3 regions of the Phreatobacter stygius genome follow, and region 1 is predicted to be linked to each of the others. Evidence: riboswitches for the same ligand, from Rfam matches in the RefSeq annotation. Region 1 holds a riboswitch; each other region holds the start of a gene.
What was found. Region 1 has a riboswitch for cobalamin ahead of cobW (cobalamin biosynthesis protein CobW). Riboswitches for the same ligand answer to the same signal wherever they lie in the genome.
Positions count from the first base shown of each region.

Region 2: another riboswitch for cobalamin. It lies ahead of metE (5-methyltetrahydropteroyltriglutamate--homocysteine S-methyltransferase); the one in region 1 lies ahead of cobW (cobalamin biosynthesis protein CobW).
Region 3: another riboswitch for cobalamin. It lies ahead of E8M01_RS30175 (TonB-dependent receptor plug domain-containing protein); the one in region 1 lies ahead of cobW (cobalamin biosynthesis protein CobW).

Region 1 covers NZ_CP039690.1:6,565,508-6,573,156, forward strand. Annotated here, with positions in the region: gene cobN (cobaltochelatase subunit CobN) at 1-2,597, opposite strand, end outside; gene cobW (cobalamin biosynthesis protein CobW) at 2,643-3,707, opposite strand; cobalamin riboswitch at 3,973-4,157, opposite strand; gene cobU (bifunctional adenosylcobinamide kinase/adenosylcobinamide-phosphate guanylyltransferase) at 4,222-4,740, shown strand; gene cobO (cob(I)yrinic acid a,c-diamide adenosyltransferase) at 4,749-5,360, shown strand; gene E8M01_RS31165 (cobyric acid synthase) at 5,363-6,847, shown strand; gene cbiB (adenosylcobinamide-phosphate synthase CbiB) at 7,109-7,649, opposite strand, start outside.
Region 2 covers NZ_CP039690.1:4,766,839-4,774,487, reverse strand. Annotated here, with positions in the region: gene E8M01_RS22415 (amino acid ABC transporter permease) at 1-372, shown strand, start outside; gene E8M01_RS22410 (amino acid ABC transporter ATP-binding protein) at 369-1,142, shown strand; gene E8M01_RS22405 (nuclear transport factor 2 family protein) at 1,238-1,600, shown strand; gene metE (5-methyltetrahydropteroyltriglutamate--homocysteine S-methyltransferase) at 1,657-3,996, opposite strand; cobalamin riboswitch at 4,100-4,310, opposite strand; cobalamin riboswitch at 4,448-4,660, shown strand; gene E8M01_RS22395 (ribonucleoside-diphosphate reductase subunit alpha) at 4,775-7,649, shown strand, end outside.
Region 3 covers NZ_CP039690.1:6,372,216-6,379,864, reverse strand. Annotated here, with positions in the region: gene E8M01_RS30190 (hypothetical protein) at 6-257, shown strand; tRNA gene E8M01_RS30185 (tRNA-Thr) at 458-533, shown strand; gene E8M01_RS30180 (MBL fold metallo-hydrolase) at 752-1,654, shown strand; cobalamin riboswitch at 1,778-2,024, shown strand; gene E8M01_RS30175 (TonB-dependent receptor plug domain-containing protein) at 2,160-4,196, shown strand; gene E8M01_RS30170 (SDR family oxidoreductase) at 4,346-5,092, shown strand; gene E8M01_RS30165 (NAD kinase) at 5,245-6,027, shown strand; gene E8M01_RS30160 (response regulator) at 6,099-6,644, shown strand; gene E8M01_RS30155 (Hpt domain-containing protein) at 6,656-7,225, shown strand; gene E8M01_RS36030 (YjiS-like domain-containing protein) at 7,262-7,420, opposite strand.

The DNA.
Region 1 (7,649 bases):
TCGCCGCGCCGTCGCGCCGCCGCCGGCTCGTTCCAGGCATCGTCCTCGTCGAGATCGGCGACGGCGCGCGCGGCTGAATCCAGAAGCGCGATCTGTTCGGGAAACGTGTCGCGAAAGGCGCCGGAAATGCGAATGGTGACATCGACCCTTGGATGGTCGAGCCGGGCGAGCGGCAGGATCGAAAAGCCGGTGACACGGGTCGAGGCGGCATGCCAGACCGGTTCGACCCCCATCAGCGCCAGCGCATGGGCAATATCTTCGCCGCCCGAGCGCAAGGTCGGCGAGGCCCAGAGATCCATCACGACCCGGCGCGGCCAGTCGCCCTGGTCCTGCAAATGGCGGTCGAGCACGGCGCGCGCCGCACGGGCGCCCAATTGCGTCGCCGCGCGGGTTGGAATGGCGCGCGGGTCCAGGGTCGCGAGGTTCCGCCCGGTCGGCAAGACATCGGGCCGGCCGCGATGCGGCGAGCCGGCCGGCCCCGGCGGCACGAAACGCCCGTCGAGCGCCCGGATCAGGTTCCGTCTTTCGTTGGCCGACGAGTCCTGGTCATGGAGCGCCTGGCCGAACACATGCAGCCCGTCGCGAAAACTCGTCTCGGCGAGGTCGCAGAGATGGGCGTCGAGCGTGGTCAGCGCCGCGCTCATGTCCTGCTCGGCGGTGACGCCGCAGGCCGCGGCGAGGCCGGAGCTTTCGGCGCGCTGGCGGATTTCGGCGGCGACCAGATCGGCGCGGCGCGGATCCATCACCTGCGCGGCGCTATATTCCTCGACCAGATCGCGCAGCAGGGCGGTTTCGCCATGAAGATCGCTCGCCGCAAGCTCCGGCGGCAGGTGGCCGAGCGTGATCGCCCCGAGCCGGCGCTTGGCCGGCGCGGCTTCGCCGGGATCATCGACCACGTAAGGGTAGACCACCGGCAGCGATCCGATGGCGATCTTCGGCCAGCAGGCGGCCGACAGCGCGACGGCCTTGCCCGGCAGCCATTCGGTGGTGCCGTGGGTGCCGAGATGGATTATCGCGTCGACCTGGTCGACGATCCTGAGGCCGCAATAGAAGGCGAGATAACCGTGGCCGGGCGGCCGGTCGGGATCGTGATAGGCAAGCTTGCGATCGGGGCCGGCATCACGCGGCGGCTGCAGGGCAATGCGCAGATGGCCGGTCGACAAGGCCCGGAACCGGAAGGCGCCGTCGTCAAAGCTCGGGTCGTCCTCCGGTTTGCCATGGGCCGCGAGCAACGCCGCCTGGACACCGTCGGGCAGGCCGGCAAGGAAGGCCTGGTAAGTGTCGAGCGGCACGCTGAACCCGGCATCGCCGTCGACCAGCAAAGGCATCAGCGCCGCCGGCGCCGGGCAGTCGTCGACCGTGTAACCGGCCTCGGCCAGCAAGCCGTGGATGACCTTGACGCTCTCGGGCGTATCCAGGCCGACGGCAAAGCCGGCGCGCCCGCCGCGCGCCGGATAGTCTGACAGCACCAAAGCAAGGCGCCGCGCGGCGGCTGGCTTTTGCCGGAGCACGACCCAGGCCAGCGCAAGATCGGCCAGCGCGGCGACACCGTCTTCGTCGGGCAGCAGGCGCCGCTCGACGAGACCGGATGCCGTGTCCTCCGTCGCCTGCTTGAAACCGACCACGGCGCCGGCAAGCCGGCCGTCGAATTCCGGCAGCGCAACCTGCATGGCCAGATCGACCGCCGAGAGCCCGCGTGGCGACGCCAGCCAGGCCTCGCGCGGATTGCCGACGGGAATGGCCTGCAGAACGGGGCAATCCGCGGTATCGAGCACGAAACCGTCGCCGTCACGCGCCGAAAAGGCGGTGGTCGTGACGATGACCGCAGGCTTGCGCGTCGCGATCAGCCTTTCCAGTTCGGCGGCGGCCGGCGCATCCTTCAGGCTGGTCAGCGCAATGACCAGGGGCGCCAGGCCGCGCGCAGCCAAGGCCCGCGCGAGCGCCGCGGCGATCCCGGTATCACCTGATGTCACACTGGAGCGATAGACCAGGACCAGGGCGAGCGGCCGGCCGGCGGGACAGCCGGCAAGCGCCTCGGGCCAGGCCTCGGGTCCTTTCGCCGCGCTCCAGGCGAACAAGGCCGGCAGCGGCAGGGCCGGCTCCACCTTTGCTTCGGGGTCGAGATGCCCGGCGATCCGGCCGAGCAGCCGGCGCATGTTGTCGGCGCCGCCGCCGGCCTGGAAATAGCTGTCGAGCGCATGCGTGACCGTGGCGTCGACGGTGCCATAGGCGGCGAGCCGGTCATCGCCGCGATCGTCGCCCGGCAGGACGGCGAGCGGAATATTCGCCTGCCGGCAGGCGGCATGGAGCTGGTCGAGCCCATAACGCCAATAGTCGAGCCCGCCGAGCAGGCGCACCAGCACGAAACGTGAGCCCGTGACCGTCTTGTCGAGATAGAGATCGACGGAAAGCGGGTGTTTCAGCTGGCGCAGGCTGGCGAGCCTGACCGTCAGCGGCTGGGCCTTGGCCGCCGCCGACAGCGCCGTCAGGTCGCTGTCGGCGAAAGACAGCACCACCACGTCGCCGGCCGCCTGGCCGAGGTCGACCGCGCGGTCGGCCTCGTCAAGCGTCACGGTGGTGGCGGGCAGGATGTGCATGATTGGTCCGCGTTACGAGGCCTTGGCTGATCGCCCCTTGGCGCCTCAGCCGTTGAGCGCGGCCTCGACCGCGCCACGGTCGAAACCCTTCAACCCGATCGCCACGATCCGGCCCTGGCGGGCCTCGCCCGGCGTCCAGGCCCGATCATAATGATGGGCGATGCGGCGGCCAACGCCCTGGACGACCAGGCGCATCGGCTTGTCGCCGACCGCGGCGAAACCCTTCAGGCGCAGCACGCCGGCGGCTTCCGCCGCCTTGGCGACCCGGGCCGCCAGGATGTCGGGCGAGCCGACCGCTTGAATCGCGAAGGAATGGCTCTCGAAATCGTCGTGGTCGTGGTCCGCTTCGGTCTCGTGATGCGAGGGGCGGCCGGCCAGATCGGTTTCGGCGGCGGCGCCGAGACCGACCACCAGGGCCGGCTCGACCTTGCCGTGAGAGGTTTCGACGATCTTGATCGCTTTCGGCAGATGCGCCTGGATCTCGGCCTTCACCCGGTCCCGGGTGGCCTGGTCGATCGCGTCGCTCTTGTTGAGCAGGATCAGGTCGGCGCACAGGATCTGGTCCTCGAACACCTCTTCCAGCGGATTGTCGTGATCGACCGCGCCGTCCTGGGTGCGCTGGGCGGCGAGCGCCTCCGGGTCGTCGGCGAAGGTACCCTCGGCCACCGCCGGGCCATCGACCACCGCGATGACGCCGTCGACGGTCACGCGATTGCGGATCGCCGGCCAGTTGAAGGCATTGACCAGCGGTTTCGGCAGGGCGAGGCCCGAGGTCTCGATCAGGATATGGTCGGGTGGCTGCGCGCGGTTCAGCAGCTTTTCCAGCGCCGGGATGAAATCATCGGCCACCGTGCAGCAAATGCAGCCGTTCGGCAGTTCGACAATGTCCTCGGCCGTACAGCCGGTAATGCCGCAACCTTCGATGAACGACCCGTCGAAGCCGATATCGCCGAACTCGTTGACCAGCACGGCCAGCCGCCGGCCGCCATTGTTTTCCAGGAGATGGCGGACCAGCGTGGTCTTTCCGGCGCCGAGAAAGCCGGTGACGATGGTGCAGGGGATTTTGGCCGGGGGATTTTTGACGGAAGTGGCCGGGGTCGGCTGGGTCATGATGTGTCCGTGAAGGCAAAGGGGAAAGCGGGCGAGGGCGCCCTCGGTTCGGCATCCGGGCGATTCGTATGCGGGCGCTCAGTTGGCCCGCGGTCGGATCGGCGGCTCGGGATGGCGGGGAAGCGCAAGTCGTAGCGGGTCTCGGGATCTCATTACGGCATACTCCGTCTGGCAGCCGGCTTTCGCCGGAAACGCTCCCAAGGACGAAGCCGGGCGCGGAACGCCTGGACCGGTTGCCATCGAAACACCCCGCTCGATGGGCCCATGAGAAGCACTGGTGACGGCAGGTCTCCTGGCTCACGGGTCTAAACTTTCCGCCGCCTTCCCGGGATCTTGCGCCCAGTGGCTTGTGGCTTCAGTTCGCCGCTTACAGTTGCGGGGGCAGCCGTGGCGTCGCACCACGTTCCCTTTTCACCTCGTCTGAGAGGCACCGTCGGGATTTAGCACTACCGGCGCGCTCGCCGATTTGCAATGGATGCGCTCCTTCACGTCCGCTCCGAACCCATAGGTCCTTATGCCGAGCCCGACCCGATCCGTGACCCTGGTGTTGGGCGGCGCGCGTTCCGGCAAGAGCCGCCATGCCGAAAGCCTGATCGAGGCGCTGCCCGCACCCTGGCGCTATGTCGCAACCGCGCAGGCCTATGACGACGAGATGCGCGCGCGGATCGCCGAACATCGCGGCCGGCGCGGCGCAGGCTGGCAGACCGTCGACGCGCCGATCGATCTCGTCGGCGCGATCGCCGGGGCGCCCGCAGGCACGCCCGTCCTGGTCGACTGCCTGACGCTCTGGCTGACCAACCTGATCCTGGCCGAGGCCGACATCGCCGCGGCGCGCGCAGCCCTTGCCGAGGCCTGCCGGAGAACCACCGGGCCGCTGGTTCTGGTCTCCAACGAGGTCGGGCTCGGCATCGTGCCCGACAATGCCCTGGCGCGCCGGTTCCGCGACGAGGCCGGCCGGCTGCACCAGGAGCTTGCTGATGTCGCGACCCATGTGGTCTTCATGGTGGCCGGATTGCCGATGATCGTGAAATGAGGCCGGACATGACTGATAAAACCGAGGAGGCCGAGCGCCACCGCGCCAAAATGGCCAAGCGCAAGGCGGTGCAGGACGCCGAGGTGGCCTCCAAGATCGTCGAAAAGGGCCTGCTGATCGTCAATACCGGCCCGGGCAAGGGCAAGTCGACGGCCGCCCTCGGGCTGATCCTGCGGGCGCTCGGCCATGGCTGGCGGGTCGGCGTGGTGCAGTTCATCAAGGGCGCCTGGTCGACCGGCGAACGGCAGGCGCTTGCCGTCTTCGGCGACCGGATCGCCTGGCATGCGATGGGCGAAGGTTTCACCTGGGAAACCCAGGACAAGGCGCGCGACATCGCCGCCGCCGAGCGCGCCTTCGCCAAGGCCCGGGAGCTGATGGCTGACGAGACCATTGGCCTCGTCGTGCTCGACGAACTCAATATCGCGCTGCGCTACGACTATCTGCCGCTCGCCGAGGTGGTCGAGACGCTGGCCGGCCGCCGGCCCGGCCTGCATGTCGTGGTCACCGGCCGCAATGCCAAGCCGGAGCTGATCGCGGCCGCCGACCTGGTGACCGAAATGACCCTGGTGAAGCACCATTTCGCGCAAGGGGTGAAGGCCCAGGCGGGAATCGAGTTCTGACCATGGCCCGCGCTTTGATGATCCAGGGCACCGGGTCGAATGTCGGCAAATCGCTTGTCGTCGCGGGCCTGGCGCGGCTGTTCGCCAGGCGTGGCCTGAAGGTTCGCCCGTTCAAGCCGCAGAACATGTCGAACAATGCGGCCGTCACGTCGGACGGCGGCGAGATCGGCCGCGCCCAGGCCCTGCAGGCCCGCGCCGCCTTCGTCGCCCCGACCGTCCACATGAACCCGGTCCTGTTGAAACCGCAAAGCGACGTCGGTTCGCAGATCATCGTCCAGGGCCGGCGTGTCGGCACCGCCAAGGCGCGCGAGTTCCAGGCCTGGAAACCGCGCCTGATGGAGGCCGTGCTCGGCTCGTTCCGCCAGCTTTCGGACGAAGCGGATCTGGTGCTGGTCGAGGGCGCCGGCTCGGCCTCGGAAGTCAATCTGCGCCCCGGCGACATCGCCAATATGGGTTTTGCCCGCGCCACCCATACCCCCGTTGTGCTGGTCGGCGACATCGACCGGGGCGGGGTGATCGCCAGCCTGGTCGGTACAAAGGTGGTGATCGCGCCCGAGGACGCGGCGATGATCCGCGGCTTCATCGTCAACCGTTTCCGCGGCGACCCGAGCCTGTTTTCTGGCGGCATGGCCATCATCGCCGAGCGCACCGGCTGGCCGGCCCTGGGGCTCGTGCCACATTTCGCCGAAGCCGGCCTGCTGCCGGCCGAGGACATCTTGGGGCTCCGCCGTCAGGCCGACGGCGCGGGCGAGGGCGGTCGCGACCGCCGCGCCGTGATCGCCGTGCCGGTCATGCCGCGCATCGCCAATTTCGACGATCTCGATCCGCTGCGCACCGAGCCCGGGGTCGATGTCCAGCTGGTCGAGCCGGGCAAGCCGATCCCCGCCGAGGCAGCACTCGTGCTGTTGCCCGGCTCCAAGACCACCATTGACGACCTCTTGTTCCTGCGCGCCCAGGGCTGGGACATCGATCTTGCCGGCCATGTCAGGCGCGGCGGGCGTGTGCTCGGCATTTGTGGCGGTTACCAGATGCTCGGCCGCTCCATTGCCGATCCTCAGGGGATCGAGGGGCCGCCGCGCCAGGTGCCGGGCCTTGGCCTGCTCGACGTCGAGACCGTGCTGACGGCGGATAAGAACCTGACGCCGGTGACCGGCATCAGCCTGGCGACCGGGGCGCCGTTCAGCGGCTATGAAATGCATCTCGGCCAAACCGAAGGGCCCGATACCGGGCGCGCCTTCGCCCGCTTCGCCGATGGCCGCCGCGACGGCGCCGTCTCGGCCGACGGCCGGGTCACCGGCACCTATGTCCACGGCCTGTTCGCCGGCGATGCCCAGCGGCGCGCCTGGCTCGCCCATCTCGGCGCCGCGACCAGCAATCTCGCCTATGAAGCCCTGGTCGACGACATCCTCGACCGCTTCGCCGCCCATCTCGAGGCCCATCTCGATATCGAGCGGCTCTGGGCGATCGCGGGCGAGGCGGAGGGGTGAGGCTGCGGCGTGGCCTCCGGTTGTCGGCATCCTCTACGTCACCCCCGGCCGAGCCGGAGCAGAAGCCCTTGCTTCTGCGGAGGCGAGGGGAAGGGGGTCCAGGAGCCAACAGGCCGCCCTCGCGGCGCACGCGTTCAGATATCTTGCAGTGTTGAGGGCCGGAGCACTGCAACTCCTGGACCCCCTTCCCCTCGCTGCGCTCGGCCGGGGGTGACGTACAGTGCTCGTGCAACGCATTGTGTGAACCCGCCAACCCTGCAGTCAAAGGCTCAGCACGATCAGAGCCCCAATGCCGGCCAACCCCCAGAGCAGGCCGCAGGCGCGCCGGTAGAGCCGCAGCGCCGCGCGGATATCGGCTGCCGTCGCCTCGGCGCGGCCATCACCCATCCAGCGGTCCTCGACCTTGACCGCTCCATAGATGCGCGGCCCGGCGAGCCTTAAGCCCAGCGCGCCGGCCATGGCCGCTTCCGGCCAGCCGGCATTGGGCGAGCGGTGATGGCCGGCGTCGCGCCGGACCGCGGCAATGGCGCGGCTTGCCGCCTTCAGGTCGTCGAATGCCGCCGCCACGATGATCAGCAGCGCCGTCAGCCGGGACGCGGGCAGGTTGACCAGGTCGTCGAGACGCGCCGCCGCCCAGCCGAACGCCTCATGGCGCGGCGTGCGGTGGCCGATCATCGAATCGGCGGTGTTGATCGCCTTGTAGAGGGCGGCGCCCGGCAGGCCGGCGAGCCCGAGCCAGAACGCCGGCGCGGTGACGCCGTCGGAGAAGTTCTCGGCCAGGCTCTCGATCGCCGCACGCGAC
Region 2 (7,649 bases), 1.8 Mb from region 1:
TCGCTTTATGCCGGCTCGTTCTATGCGGAAATCTTCCGCGGCGGCATCGAGGCGATCGATCGCGGCCAGTGGGAGGCCGGCCGGGCGATCGGCATGCGCCGGGGCCGGATCTTCCGGCGCATCGTGCTGCCGCAGGCGATCCAGGTGATGATCCCCTCCTTCATCAACCAGACCATCCTGCAGTTGAAGAACACCTCGCTGGTCTCGACGGTGGCGGTCGCCGACCTGCTCTATCAAGGCTCGGTCATCACCGCGGCCAGCTATCGGCCGCTGGAGGTCTATTCGCTGATCGCGCTGCTCTATTTCGTCGTGCTGTTTCCGCTCACCCTCGTCGCCGACCGGGTCGAACAACGCATGGGAGCCCATCGGTGACCGAGCTTAGTCCCACCCTGTCCGCCGAGGGCATCCACAAGGCCTTCGGCACCCATCAGGTGCTGAAGGGCGTCTCGCTCGACGTCGCACGCGGCGAAGTGGTGACGCTGATCGGCGCCAGCGGCTCCGGCAAATCGACCTTCCTGCGCTGCCTCAACCTCCTGGAACTGCCGCAGGCCGGCAAGCTCGCGGCGGGTGAGCACCGGTTCGAATTCGGCACGGGACGCAAGGCGCCCGACGATGCCCGGCTGGCACTCCTGCGCCGTGACGTCGGCATGGTGTTCCAGCACTTCAACCTGTTCCCGCATATGAACGTGCTCGCCAATGTCACGGAGGGGCCGGTGCAGGTGAAAGGCATGGCCAAGGCGGAGGCGAACGAACTCGGCCGCGACCTGCTCGACAAGGTCGGGCTCGCCGACAAGGCCGACGCCTTTCCGAGCCGGCTGTCCGGTGGCCAGAAGCAGCGCGTCGCCATTGCCCGGGCGCTGGCCATGAAACCCGACGTGATGCTGTTCGACGAGGTCACCTCGGCGCTCGACCCGGAACTGGTGTCCGAGGTGCTGGCGGTCATCCGCAACCTCGCCGCCGAGGGCATGACCATGATCCTGGTCACCCACGAAATGGCCTTCGCCGCCGACGTCTCCAATCGCGTCGGCTTCATGAACGAAGGCGTCATGGCCGAGATCGGCTCGCCCGACGACGTCATCCGCAAGCCGCGGAATCCCAGGCTCGCGACCTTCCTCGAGCGCTTCCACCAGGGTCACGGCTGAAACGAGCCGCGTCAGCATGCGATAACCTCCGAGGTAATTGGATCGGCGCCGCGAACCGCCATGATCGTCCCGTCAAGCCATTCACGGAGACGATCATGACCAACCCGAGCGAACTCGCCGACCGCTACATCGCCATGTGGAACGAAACCGACGCCTCGGCGCGCCGGAAGCTGGTCGCCGAGATCTGGGCGCCCGATGCCCATTTCGCCGATCCGGTGGCCGCCGGCCGCGGCCACGACCAGATCGACGCCGTGCTCGCCGGCGTGCAGCAGCAATTCGCCGGCTTGAGCTTCAGCCTCACCGGCAAGCCCGACGGCTTCGGCGACAATGTCAGGCTGTCCTGGCAGCTTGCCGCCGGCGACGGCCCGGCAGTGGTCAAGGGCACCGATATCGGCCGCGTTACAGCCGATGGCCGGCTCGCCTCGGTGGTCGGCTTCTTCGATCTGGTCCCGGGCTGAAATCGACCAGCCGCAAGAGCCGGAAGGGGCGCGCTTGCCGCGCCCCTTCACGGGCTTCACAGACGGGCCTGGCGGGCGGCCGCGACCATGTTTTCCAGCGCCGGGCGCACCTCGTCCCATTTGCGGGTCTTCAAGCCGCAATCGGGATTGACCCAGATCTGGCCGGGCGCCAGATGTTGCCGGGCCTTGTCGAGCAGTTCGGTCATTTCGGCCACCGCCGGGATGCGCGGCGAGTGGATGTCATAGACGCCCGGCCCGATCTCGTTCGGGTAGCGATAGCCGACAAAGGCATCGAGCAGTTCCATGCGGGAACGCGACGTCTCGATCGAGATGACGTCGGCATCCATGGCGCCGATCGCGTCGATGATGTCGTTGAATTCGGCGTAACACATATGGGTGTGGATCTGGGTCCGGTCGGCGACGCCGGCGGCCGAGAGCCTGAAACATTCGACCGCCCAGGCGAGATAGGCTTTCCATTCGCCCCGGCGCAGCGGCAGCCCCTCGCGGATCGCCGGCTCGTCGATCTGAATGATGCCGATGCCGGCCTGTTCGAGATCGACGACCTCGTCGCGGATCGCCAGCGCGATCTGCCGGCAGACCTGGTCGCGGGCAAGGTCATCACGGACGAAGGACCATTGCAGCATGGTGACCGGGCCGGTCAGCATGCCCTTCATCGGCCTGTCGGTGAGCGACTGCGCATAGGACGACCAGCCGACCGTCATCGGCCGCGGCCGCGACACATCGCCGAAAATGACCGGCGGGCGGACGTAACGCGAGCCGTAACTCTGCACCCAGCCGTGCCGGGTGAAGGCATAACCGGACAATTGCTCGCCGAAATATTGCACCATGTCGTTGCGCTCGAACTCGCCATGGACCAGCACGTCGATGCCGATGTCCTCCTGCCAGCGGATCGCCGCCTCGGTCTCCTTGCGCAGGAACGCGTCATAGGCACTGTCGCTGAGCGTGCCCTTGGCATGGGCCGAGCGGGCCTTGCGCACCTCCTCGGTCTGCGGAAACGAGCCGATGGTGGTGGTCGGGAAGGACGGCAGGCCGAAATGGTCGTGCTGCAGCTTCTGGCGCTCGGCAAAGGCGTGGGCGCGGCTCGCCATGGCCGGCGTCACCACGGCAAGCCTGGCAGCCACCGCCGGGTCGTGGATCTTGGCGGAGCTGCGCCGCCTGGCCGAAGCCTCGGCGGCAGCAGACAGGGCATCGGAGACCGATTGCCGCCCGCCGGCCAGCGCCTGCCCAAGGGTTGCAAGCTCGCCCATCTTCTGCGCGGCAAAGGCAAGCCAGCCCTTGAGGTCCGGATCGAGCCCGGTCTCCAGGTCGAGATCGACAGGCACATGCAGGAGGGAACAGGAGGCGGCGATCTCGATGTGGTCGGTGCCGCGTCTCGCCACCACCGGCTCGAGCCGGTCGAGCAAGGCCGGCAGGTCGGCGCGCCAGACATTGCGGCCGTCAATGACGCCGAGCGACAGCACCAGGCCGCGCGGCGCCTTGGCCAGCACCCGGTCGAGCTGATCGGGCGCGCGGACGAGATCGACGTGCAGGCCGGCGACCGGCATGCCGAAAGCGGTGTCGAGATTGTTGCCCAGTGCGCCGAAATAGCTTGCCAGCATGATCTTCAGATCGGGCAGCGCGCGCGCCAGGGTCTGGTAGCAATTGCGCAACGCGAGCCGCGTGGCCTCGTCGAGATCGAGCACCAGGCAGGGTTCGTCGAGCTGCACCCATTCCGCACCATTGGCGGCCAGCCGGCGCAGGATGTCGATATAGACGGGCACCAGATCCGGCAGCAGCGTCAGGGGATCGAACGAGCCGTCCTTGGCCTTGCCGAGCTTCAGATAGGTCACCGGCCCGAGCAGGACCGGGCGGGTGACGATGCCCAGCGCCTTGGCCTCCAGGAATTCGTCGAGCGGCTTGGTCGAGGCCAGCGCGAACTCCTGCCCGCGTTCGAATTCAGGCACCATGTAGTGGTAGTTGGTGTCGAACCACTTGGTCATTTCGAGCGCAGGCAAGCCATGGCCCGGAGCGCCACAGCCACAGGCCGCCGCGTGATCGGCCTCGCCGGTCGGGCCTTGGCTGCCGCGCGCCATGGCGAAATAGGTGGCAAGCGACACCTTGCCGCCGGCCCAGCCATAGATTTCCGGAATGGCGCCGACCATGACGCTGGTGTCGAGGACGTGGTCGTAGAGCGAGAAATCATTCGACGGAATGACGGTGACGCCGAGCGCCTGCTGGCGCGCCCAATGGCTCGCCCGCAGACCGGCGGCGGTCGCAAGCAATTGCGGCGCGTCGATCTTGCCGGACCAATAGCCTTCCAGAGCTGATTTCAATTCGCGCCTGGCGCCGATGCGCGGCACGCCGAGAGTGGCAACAGGCAGAGACAGAGACGACATTGGCAAACCCCGTTTGCTGGGGCGAAGGCCAAGCGGCCGCGTGCAGGCTGGCGGGACGCATGGCGGCCCGCTTTGCAAGCGACACACCGGACACCCCGCCCGTGGACGTTATCAGGTCGAGGCAGGTCTCCTGGCTCGCGGGTCAATGCTGCTGTTCGGCCTTCCCGAAGCCTTCAGGCCTCAGTGACACAGATGAACAGCGGCTCACCGCTTACAGTTGCGGGGGCAGCTCCGGCCTGGCCCGAAGGCGTACCGGATTCCCTCTTAGCCGCGAGCCCGGAGAGGCCCGCAGAACCACGACGCCGTCAGTTGGCGACGGCGGGCGACAAAAGTCAAGGAGATATAAAGACATCTTTATGTCGTCATATCTTTATGCAAAACAAGGACGCTTGGTGATGCCAAGCGCGCATTTCAAAAACCACAACCTGTTGACACTGAGGTCGACTGGGCCGCTATATATAGAGGTCGAGGTTCTCCTGAGTCGCACCGGGAGCTAAGAGGGAATCCGGGAAGATGCCGTTCGCATCGAAGCCGGAGCTGCCCCCGCAACTGTAAACGGCGAGACGCTGTCGAGACGTGTCACTGGGGCCCAGGAGGGCTTCGGGAAGGCCAGACAGCCCGACGACCCGTGAGCCAGGAGACCTGCCCCGACATCTTGAACGTCCACGGGCGGGGTGTCCTGGTGGGTCGCTTGCATCAGCGGGAGGGCGAAGGCGCCGTTCCGTTTCCGGCGGCGTCCTTTTTTGGCCCAAGCCCCCACACTGTCTGGGGTCTGCCGATGTCTCTGTTGATCGAAACCGAAACCGCGCCAAGCGCGTTGCCTCCCATCTCCCAGGCGTCCGCCAAGACGGCGAGCGAACCGGGTTACCAGGTGATCCGCCGCCATGGCGGCGTCACCCCCTTCGACCCTGCCAAGATCGCGGTGGCGCTGACCAAGGCCTTCCTGGCGGTGGAAGGCACCGGTGCGGCGGCGTCGCGGCGTGTCCACGACATTGTCGAGGTCCTGACCGGCCAGATCGTCAACGCCCTGATCCGCCGGGCCGATGCCGGCCGCACCTTCCATATCGAGGACGTCCAGGACCAGGTGGAGCTCGCGCTGATGCGCGGCGAATATCACAAGGTGGCGCGCGCCTATGTGCTCTATCGCGACGAGCGCGCCAGGGAACGTGCCCAGGTTCTCGCCGAAACAGCACCGGCGCCGGCCGCGCCAATGCTCAGCATGATCAATGCGCTGGGCGAGCGGGCGCCGCTCGACGCCGCAAGGCTCGCCCGGATCGTCAACGAGGCGGCCGCCGGCCTCGACGGCGTGGTTGCCGAAACCGTCATCGCCGAGGCCCATCGCAATCTCTATGACGGCATTTCGCTGGACGAGCTGGCGCTGGCGCCGATCCTCGCCGCGCGCACCCTGATCGAGACCGAACCGAACTACACTTTCGTCAGCGCCCGCCTGCTGCTCGACAAGCTCCGACGCGAGGCGCTGAGCTTCATTGCCGGCCGCCCCGATCAGGCGACCCAAGCCGAGATGGCGGCGCGTTACGGCGACTATTTCGCCGGCTATGTCGCGACCGGCATCAAACACGAATTGCTCGATCCGGAACTCGGCCGTTTCGACCTCGGCCGGCTCGCCGCCGCATTGAAACCCGAGCGCGACCTCGCCTTCCAATTTCTTGGCCTGCAGACGCTCTACGATCGCTATTTCCTGCATGTCTCGGGCAGCCGCTTCGAATTGCCCCAGGCCTTCTTCATGCGCGTCGCCATGGGCCTGGCCCTGCGCGAGATCGACCGCGAGGCCCGCGCCATCGAATTCTACGACCTCCTGTCGTCCTTCGACTTCATGGCCTCGACGCCAACCCTGTTCAATGCCGGCACGCTCCGGCCGCAGCTGTCATCCTGCTTCCTGACCACCGTGCCCGACGACCTCGACGGCATCTTCAAGAGCGTCAAGGACAATGCCTTGCTGGCCAAATATTCCGGCGGCCTCGGCAATGACTGGACCCGGGTGCGCGGCCTCGGCGCCCATATCAAGGGCACCAATGGCGAAAGCCAGGGTGTCGTGCCTTTCCTGAAGGTCGCCAATGATACGGCGATCGCCGTCAACCAGGGCGGAAAACGCAAGGGCGCGGTCTGCGCCTATCTCGAAACCTGGCATGTCGACATCGAGGAATTCCTCGACCTGCGCAAGAATACCGGCGACGACCGCCGCCGCACCCACGACATGAACACCGCCCATTGGGTGCCTGATCTGTTCATGCAGCGGGTCGAGCAGGACGCCGCCTGGACCCTGTTCTCACCCGACGAGACACCCGATCTGCACGACCTCTACGGCCCGGCGTTCAAGACGGCTTACGAGGCCTTTGAGGCCAAGGCCGCGCGCGGCGAGATCGAGGTGTTCCGCCAGGTCCGCGCCGGCGACCTGTGGCGGCGCATGCTGACCATGCTGTTCGAGACCGGCCATCCCTGGATCACCTTCAAGGATCCCTGCAACATCCGCTCGCCCCAGGGCCATGCCGGTGTCGTGCATTCGTCGAACCTGTGCACCGAGATCACCCTGAACACCTCGAACGACGAAGTCGCGGTGTGCAATCTCGGCTCGGTCAATCTCGCCCAGCACGTGACGGCCGACAGCCTCGACCGCGACCGGTTGAAGCGCACGGTGACGACCGCCATGCGCATGCTCGACAATGTCATCGACATCAATTTCTACACCATCCCGGAGGCACGCCGGTCCAATCTCCGGCACCGTCCGGTCGGCCTTGGCCTGATGGGCTTCCAGGATGCGCTGCAGACGCTGCGTATCGCCTATGCCTCCGAGGCGGCAGTCGCCTTCGCCGATAGCAGCATGGAGGCGCTTGCCTTCGAGGCGATCTCGGCCTCGGCCGATCTCGCCGCCGAGCGCGGCCGCTATCCGAGCTTCGAAGGTTCGCTCTGGTCGAAGGGGATCTTGCCGATCGACTCGATCGAACTTCTGGAAACCGCGCGCGGCGAGCTCGACCTCGATCGCTCGCAGCGCCTCGACTGGGCTTCGCTTCGGGCGCGCGTCACCACGGTCGGCATGCGCAATTCCAATGTCATGGCGATCGCCCCGACCGCCACCATCTCGAATATCTGCGGCGTCGCCCAGTCGATCGAGCCGGCCTACCAGAACCTCTATGTCAAATCGAACATGTCGGGTGATTTCACCGTGGTGAACGCCGCGCTCGTCAATGACCTGAAGGCGCGCGGCCTGTGGGACGCGGTGATGATCTCCGACCTGAAATATTTCGACGGCTCGCTCGGCCAGATCGACCGGGTTCCCGACGATCTGAAGGCGCTTTATGCGACCGCCTTCGAGATCGATTCGGCCTGGCTGATCGAGGCCGCGGCGCGCCGGCAGAAATGGATCGACCAGGCCCAGTCGCTCAACCTCTATATCGCCAATCCCTCGGGGCGGAAGCTCGACGCGCTCTATACGCTCGCCTGGAAGCGCGGCTTGAAGACCACCTATTACCTGCGCTCGCGCTCGGCCACCCATGTCGAGAAATCGACGCTGAAGGGCACCGACGGCAAGCTCAATGCGGTCTCCTCGGTGGTCGCGACGGCGGCGGCGCCGATCGCGATCACGGCCGGCGAAGCCTGGGGTCAGGCCTGCGTGATCGACGATCCGACCTGCGAAG
Region 3 (7,649 bases), 190 kb from region 1:
CTGTCATGAAGAAGTTCATCCTTGCCGCCGCGCTGCTCGCTCCGCTCGCCGTCGCGGCTCCCGCCTTCGCTCAGGGCATGAGCGACGCCGCCGGTTTCATCCAGACCCCCTCGGTCACCACCTATGCTCCGAACCAGCCGCGCGAGTTCACCTCGCCTCGCGCGTTCGGCGGCCAGGCCGTCGGCGTCAACAATGCCGAGCGCAGCCTGATCCAGCGCGAAGTCGTGCCGTCCTCGGCCTTCTCTTCGTCGAACTGAACAGGGTTCAACCAGACCTTGAGTGCGTGCCGGCCTGAAGCCGGTACTTCCAAGACCAACGCCGGGGCTCCTCCACCCCGGCGTTTTTTCATGTCTGGGGGAGCAGCGTTCAGCGCGGCGCTGTGAACGGCCGCGGTGCCATAATCGGCTCGGCACTCTTGCGCGCGGAGCCCCGCATTGCTAGGCCGATGCCGATATGGGCCGGCATAGCTCAGTTGGTAGAGCAACCGCCTTGTAAGCGGTAGGTCGCGAGTTCGAGTCCCGCTGCCGGCACCATTCCCTGACGGCGTTCCGCCGGCGCGGCCGAAACGCTTCACGAGGCCGTGATTTGCGCCGGCGAGCGCAGGTCTTTCCCAAGTCATTCGTGCAGATTAGCGTCGCAACGCCAACCCCTCGTTGCACCCGCTGCCGGAGACGCCACAATGATCACACGTCGTCATGCCCTAGCCGCCAGTGCGGTCGCGGTCGCCGCTCCCGCGATTGGAACCAGCGCCATGATCAGCCCAGCGCAAGCCCAGACCGCCGCTCCGGCCCAGGCGCCGGGCTTCTACCGCTACAAGGTCGGCGACATCACGGTCACCGCGATCAATGACGGTTTCGCCCTCAGGCCGCTCGACGGGTTCGTCCGCAATGCGCCGCTCGCCGATGTCCAGGACGCCATGCGCAAGTCGTTCCTGCCGACCGATGCGTTCCAGAACACTTTCACCACGCTGGTCGTGCAAACCGGCGGCAGGCTGGTGCTGATCGACACCGGCAATGGCGATTCGGGCGCGCCGACCAGCGGCGTCTGGATGCGCAATTTCCGCGCCGCCGGCTTCGATCCGGCCCAGGTCAATTCGATCGTCATCAGCCATTTCCACGGCGACCATATCAACGGCATCCGGCTGAAGGACGGCACCGCGGTCTTCGCCAATGCCGAGATCAACGTGCCGGCGCCGGAATGGGACTTCTGGATGTCGGACGAGCGCATGGGCCAGGCGCCGGATGGCGCGCGCGGCGGGTTCCAGAATGCCCGCCGGGTGTTCCAGCCGATCGCCGCGCAGGTGAAGCGCTTCACGCCGGGCGCGGAAGTGGCGCCGGGCATCACCTCGGTCGCGGCTCACGGCCATTCGCCCGGCCACACCATCTTCGGCATCGCCTCGGGCAATGCCAAATTGACCTACCTCGCCGACATCACCAGTCATCCCGCGCTGTTCGTGCGCAACCCCGACTGGTCGGCGATTTTCGACCAGGATGCCGACATGGCGCGGGCAACCCGCCGGCGCGTCCTCGACATGGTGTCGACCGAGCGGACCCAGGTGCATTTTTACCACGCGCCCTTCCCGGCCACCGGCTTCATCGCCAAGGACGGCAATGGCTTCCAGCTCGTGCCGGTGCAGTGGAGCCAGGCGGTCTGATCGCATTGGACCTCTGACACCAGCCCGGCTTTGAACAGCCCGGCTTTGAACAGCCCGCCTTGGCCGAACGCCAGGACGGGCTGTTTCTTTCCGACAATTGACAAAACCGTGACGAGCCCGCCTTTTAGCGGAACTCGCGACGGCGGCCATTGCTTGCAATGGCCACGGGAATGCGGTGAGCACCGGACCGACGACCAAACCTGCCCGGCAGGCCCCGTTCGACGTCCAGCGCAAATCCGCAGCTGCCCCCGCAACTGTGAGCGGCGAGCCGGTTCCTGAATGCCACTGACGGCCAGTTTCGGCCCTCGGGAAGGCGGAGCCCCGGCAACGACCCGCAAGCCAGGAGACCGGCCGCCGCGACGTCACTGTCCGAACGTGCGGGATGGCGCGTGCGGGGAGCGGGCAGCCGCTTTTTCGGTGACACCTGATGTCGCGGAGGGCCAATGGGGTCGCCTTCGAAGCTTGAGGCTTCCGCGATCCCGTGTCCCTTCCGCGGAGATCCGCCATGGCGCAACGCCTGATCCTCAGCCTCACCAGCCTTCTCGCCCTGCCGGCCTTGGCTCTGCCTGTCTTCGCTCTGCCAGCCTTGGCCCAGCAGGCCACGCAACCGGCCATCCCGCTGCCCGACATCATGGTCTATGGCGCCAGCACCGTGCCGGTCGAAGCGCCGCGCGTCGGTTCGGCGGTCACCGTGATCACCGCCGAAGACATGCGCAACCAGGGCGCCCAGACGCTGCCCGACGTGCTGCGGCTGGTGCCGGGTGTCGCCATCGGCCAGGGCGGTGGCCGCGGCGGCCTGAGCCAGGTCCGCATTCGCGGCGCCGAGGCGAATCATACCCTTGTCGTGGTCGATGGCGTGCCGATCAACGACGTGAACAATGGCGACAGCGACCTCGCCAACCTGCCGGTCGACACTATCGAGCGGATCGAGGTGGTGCGCGGACCGCAATCCGGCATCTGGGGGCCGAACGCCCAGTCCGGCGTCATCCTGATCACGACCAAGTCCGGCCGCGGACTGGCCAGGCCCGAGCTGACCGCCCGCCTCGAAGGCGGTTCGTTCGGCACGCTGCAAGGCTCGGCCTCGGTGCGCGGCGCGCAAGGACCGCTCTACGGCGCCCTGTCGGTCTCGGGCCTGCGTGCCGGCGGCTTCGTCGTCGCGCCCGGCACGACACGGCCGAACGGCTCCGAGATGGGGTCGTTCAGCGCCAAGCTCGGCGCCGACCTTTCCGACTGGTTCAATCTCGAGGCCACGCTCAGGATGGTCAGCCGCACCGGCTTCTACAACCCGGCCAACAGCGCCTTCGGACCGGGTTTTGCCACCGACCCCAATTACGGCTTTCTGGCCAATGGGTCCGGTCGGGGCACGACCAATGACCTGCAAGGCCGGATCGTCGGCACCGTCAGCCTGGCCGACGGCCGCTGGATCCAGAAATTTTCCGCCGACACGTCGCGCCAGAACACCAATGCCGCCGATGCCTATGTCAGTTCCTTCGGCTTTCTCGAACGCCAGGCCTTCTGGTCGCAGACCGAGCGCAACCGGGCGGAATACCGTTCGGCCTATACGTTCGAGACGCCCGGTTTTCTGGGCGCCCGCCACACGCTGGTCGGCGGCGCCGAGATCGTGCGCGAGCGCTTCCGCTATTATTACGAGAGCGACGGTTTCTTCGGCCCCTTCGTCAATGGCGGTTTCGCCGGAACGGGCCAGAGCCGCGAGCGCAAGGGCCTCTATGGCGAATACCTGCTCAGTCTTCCGACCGGCTTTGCCTTGTCGGCGGCGCTGCGCCAGGACTGGAATTCGTCGTTCCGCAATGCCGCGACCTGGCGGGTCACCGCCGCCCAGAGCTTCGACACCGGCACCAGGCTGCATGCCTCGCTCGGCAAGGGCGTGACCAATCCGACCTTCATCGAGCAGTTCGGTTTCACCAACACCTTTGTCGGTAATCCAAATCTCCGGCCGGAGCAGTCGATCGGCTGGGATGCCGGTATCGAGCAGCGCTGGTTCGGCGGCCGGCTGATCACCGACCTGACCTATTTCCGGGCCAATCTGGAAAACGAGATCGTCGGCTCCGGCACCACGGTCGAGAACCTGCCTTTCGCGACCTCGCGCCAGGGCGTCGAGGCCTCGGTCACGGCCAGGCCGCTCGACTGGCTGCGGATCAGCGCGTCCTACACCTATACCGATACGCGTTCGGCGGAGAACACGTTTGCGGGCTATGTGTTCAAGGAGGCGGCGCGCCGGCCGAAACATGCGGCAAGCCTGTCGGCCACCGCCGCCTTCGCCGGGGACCGGGGCAAGTTCACCGTGACGCTTGCCCATAACGGCACGATGCGCGACCGGTTCTTCGGGCCACTCGGGACAAGCGACGTCTATCTCAGGGCCTATACGCTGGTCGGCGCCCAGCTCTCCTACGACGTGACCCGGAACGCCACCGCCTATATCCGCGGCGAGAACGTTTTCGGCCAGCGTTATCAGGAGGTCTATGGCTACAATGCCGGCGGCGCGGCGGTTTATGCCGGCTTGCGCGTGCGCCTGGGCGACTGATCGCGGCATGGCCGGCCGGCTTGCCCGGATCCGAGCCCGTCGCATCCCTCCCCTTGGCCTGCCCATAGTCGACACGCACACGGGTTTCGGCCAGTGTGCGCGCCGACAAAAACCGCGCCGCAAGGGCGTTGATCGGGAGGATCCAAGACATGCCGCAGAAGATCGCCGTCGTCACCGGAGCAGGCTCCGGCATCGGGCGCGCCTCGGCGCTTGCACTGGCCGCCGCGGGCTATGCGGTGGTCGCCGCCGGAAGGCGCAAGGACGAGCTGGACAAGACGGTCGCCGCGGCCGGCGCCGGCACGGTCGTCGCGGTGCCGACCGATGTCTCCGACGAAGCCTCGGTTGCCGCCCTGTTCAAGGCGGTGAAGGACAGGTTCGGCCGCATCGACGTGCTGTTCAACAACGCCGGCATGGGCGCGCCGGCGATCCCGATGGATCAGCTCACCGTTGCCCAGTGGAAACAGGTGGTGGACGTCAACCTGACCGGCTCGTTCCTGTGTGCCCAGGAGGCCATGCGATTGATGCGCGTCCAGTCGCCTAAAGGCGGCCGGATCATCAATAACGGCTCGATCTCGGCCTATGCGCCGAGGCCCTATTCGGCGCCCTATACCGCCACCAAACACGCCATTCTCGGCCTCACCAAGTCGATCTCGCTCGAGGGCCGCGCCGACCAGATCGTCTGTTCGCAGATCGATGTCGGCAATGCCGCGACCGAAATGACCGAGCGGATGACCAATGGCGTGCTGCAGGCGGATTTCTCGGTCAAGGTCGAGCCGCGGATGAACGTCAAACATGTCGCCGATTCGGTCGTGCACATTGCCAACCTGCCGCTCGACGTCAACGTGCTGACCATGACCGTCATGGCCAACGACATGCCCTTCGTCGGCCGCGGCTGATCGCCCCCGCTCCGCCGTGACCCGCATCGGCGCCGCCCGGCGCCGGTGCCTGAGCGCCTCGACAAGGCTCGCGGCGCTCGTATAGACGAGATTGACATCTGGCGGTGCTACGCTCGCACTGCGCCAGCTCCTCTTCTGCATGACGGCCCGCCATGTCGGACCAACGTCCTGATCCGCCCAAGATCGCCTTCGTCGCCTCGCCGGCGCCGGAAGCCCAGGCGGCCTTCGCCAGCCTGGCGCAGCGTTATGGCTCGGTCGAGCCTGATGCGGCCGACGTGATCGTCACGCTCGGCGGCGACGGCCTGATGCTGCAGACCCTGCATCGGTTCATTTCGACGGGAAAGCCGATCTACGGCATGAACCGCGGCTCGGTCGGTTTCCTGATGAACGAATATATCGAGGCCGGGCTGGTCGAGCGGATCCAGGCGGCCGAGCGCTCGGTGATCCATCCGCTCGCCATGACCACCGTCGATGTCCATGGCGAAAGGCATGATGCCCTTGCCATCAATGACGTGGCGCTGCTCCGGCAAACCTCGCAGATCGCCAAGCTGCGCATCCTGGTCGACGGGCAGTTGCGCATGGACGAGCTGGCCGGCGACGGCGTGCTGGTGGCGACGCCCGCCGGTTCGACCGCCTACAACCTCTCCGCCAATGGTCCGATCCTGCCCTTGAACACCAACCTGCTGGCGATCACCCCGATCTCGCCGTTCCGGCCGAGGCGCTGGCGCGGCGCGCTGCTGCCCGACCGGGTGGCGGTGCGCATCGAAGTGATCGAGCCGACCCGCCGGCCGGTCAGCGCCACCGCCGACAATGACGAGGTGCGCGAGGTGGCCAGCGTCGATATCGCCATGGACCGCTCGCGCAGCATGGTGCTGCTGCATGATCCCGGCCATTCGCTGGACGAGCGCATCCTGCGCGAGCAGTTCGGCGAATAGAGCCTCGGACCACGCCGCGGGCGTTTCAGCCTTAACGCTTCGTTGAGCCGTGGCGGCTAAATTCGCCTGCGATGATCCGCATCGATTTCAACCGGTTGCGATTCCTTGTCATTGACGACAACGCGCATATGCGCCGCATCGTCAGGACCCTGCTGCATGGCTTCGGCGCGCGCGAGGTCTATGAGGCCGAGGACGGCGCGGCGGGGCTCGAGGGCTTCACCCATTACATGCCCGACATCGTCATCACCGACTGGTCGATGCCGATCTTCGACGGGCTCGAGCTGACCAGCATGATCCGCCAGCCCGGCGCCAACGCCAATCCCTATGTGGCGATCATCATGCTGACCGGCCATTCCGAAAAGAAACGCGTGCTGGAATCGCGCGACGCCGGCGTCACCGAATTCCTGGCCAAGCCGATTTCGGCCAAGGCGCTGTACCAGCGCATCCTGAATGTCGTGGTGAATCCGCGGCCGTTCATCAAGACCAAGACCTTTTTCGGCCCGGACCGCCGGCGCAACCACGGTTCCAGCTATGTCGGGCCGGAACGTCGCAAGAGCGACAAGAGCGAAACCATCCGGGTTCAGCCCTTGCTGGACAAGACCAAAAGTTCGGTGTGACGGACAGACCCATGAAGAAGCGCCCAGAGGCCAAGTTGGACGAGGCCAGCGTCAAGAGCTTCGGTGACTACGAGGTCATCGTCCCCAAACACAACCTGCGCACCTTTGTCCACAAGGTCGACGGGCCGGATGACGGTTTCGGCGGGATCGATCCGGAGGCGATCGAGCGCGCCGAAGCGGCCCTTGCCGAATTGTCGGTCGAGTTCGACGGCTGGATGGACAAGGAAGTGGCCCGGCTGACCAGCGCGCGCGATGCGGCGGCAGCCCAGGGTCTCGATGCCGCGACCCGCGCCGATCTGTTTTCGGCGGCCCATGACATCAAGGGCGAGGCCGCCACTTTCGGCTACCCGCTGGCGGCGCGCGTCGCCGACAGCCTGTCGCTGCTGCTGCAGGGGATCGACGACCCCGCCGAGGTGCCCTGGGCCTTGGCCAACCAGCATGTCGACGCGATCAGAGCCATCGTGCGCGAGACCGCCAAGGGGCTCGATCACCCGGTCGCCGCGGAACTGGTCGACCAGCTGGTCGCGGTGACGACCGAAAAGCTGATCGAGATCACCGGCGCGCCGCCACTGGTGCCGTGAGAGACCTGGATCGCGCATCGGGCCTTCAAAGGACTCTCACCGCATCGACATGAGGTTTCTCATCAATGCGGCGTCGACTTCCAAAACTGGCCGGTTGCCGCGTGCGACAGTCCGGTCGATGCCTGCATCTTCGAGTTGGGCATCAGACAGTTCTGCGAGGGTTCGCCGAGCGCGTGCCCGGGCATAGCGGCGCATGATGGCGTGAACGCCGGCCCTGACAGCCTGCCCGAAGCCGTTGGATGCCGTCCCGGTCGTACCAATCGTGGCGTAGTGTAGGTCTGACATCGCGCGTCTCCCCGGCTCTGGTCCGGCATCTTCGCGGCAAGCGGTTTTGCTCGGATCATGCCAAGACGTGAAACCCGCGATTGCGACTTCCAAATTTCGGCTCTGCGGATAGGACCCGTCTTCCCCGGCCGCCGCGTCA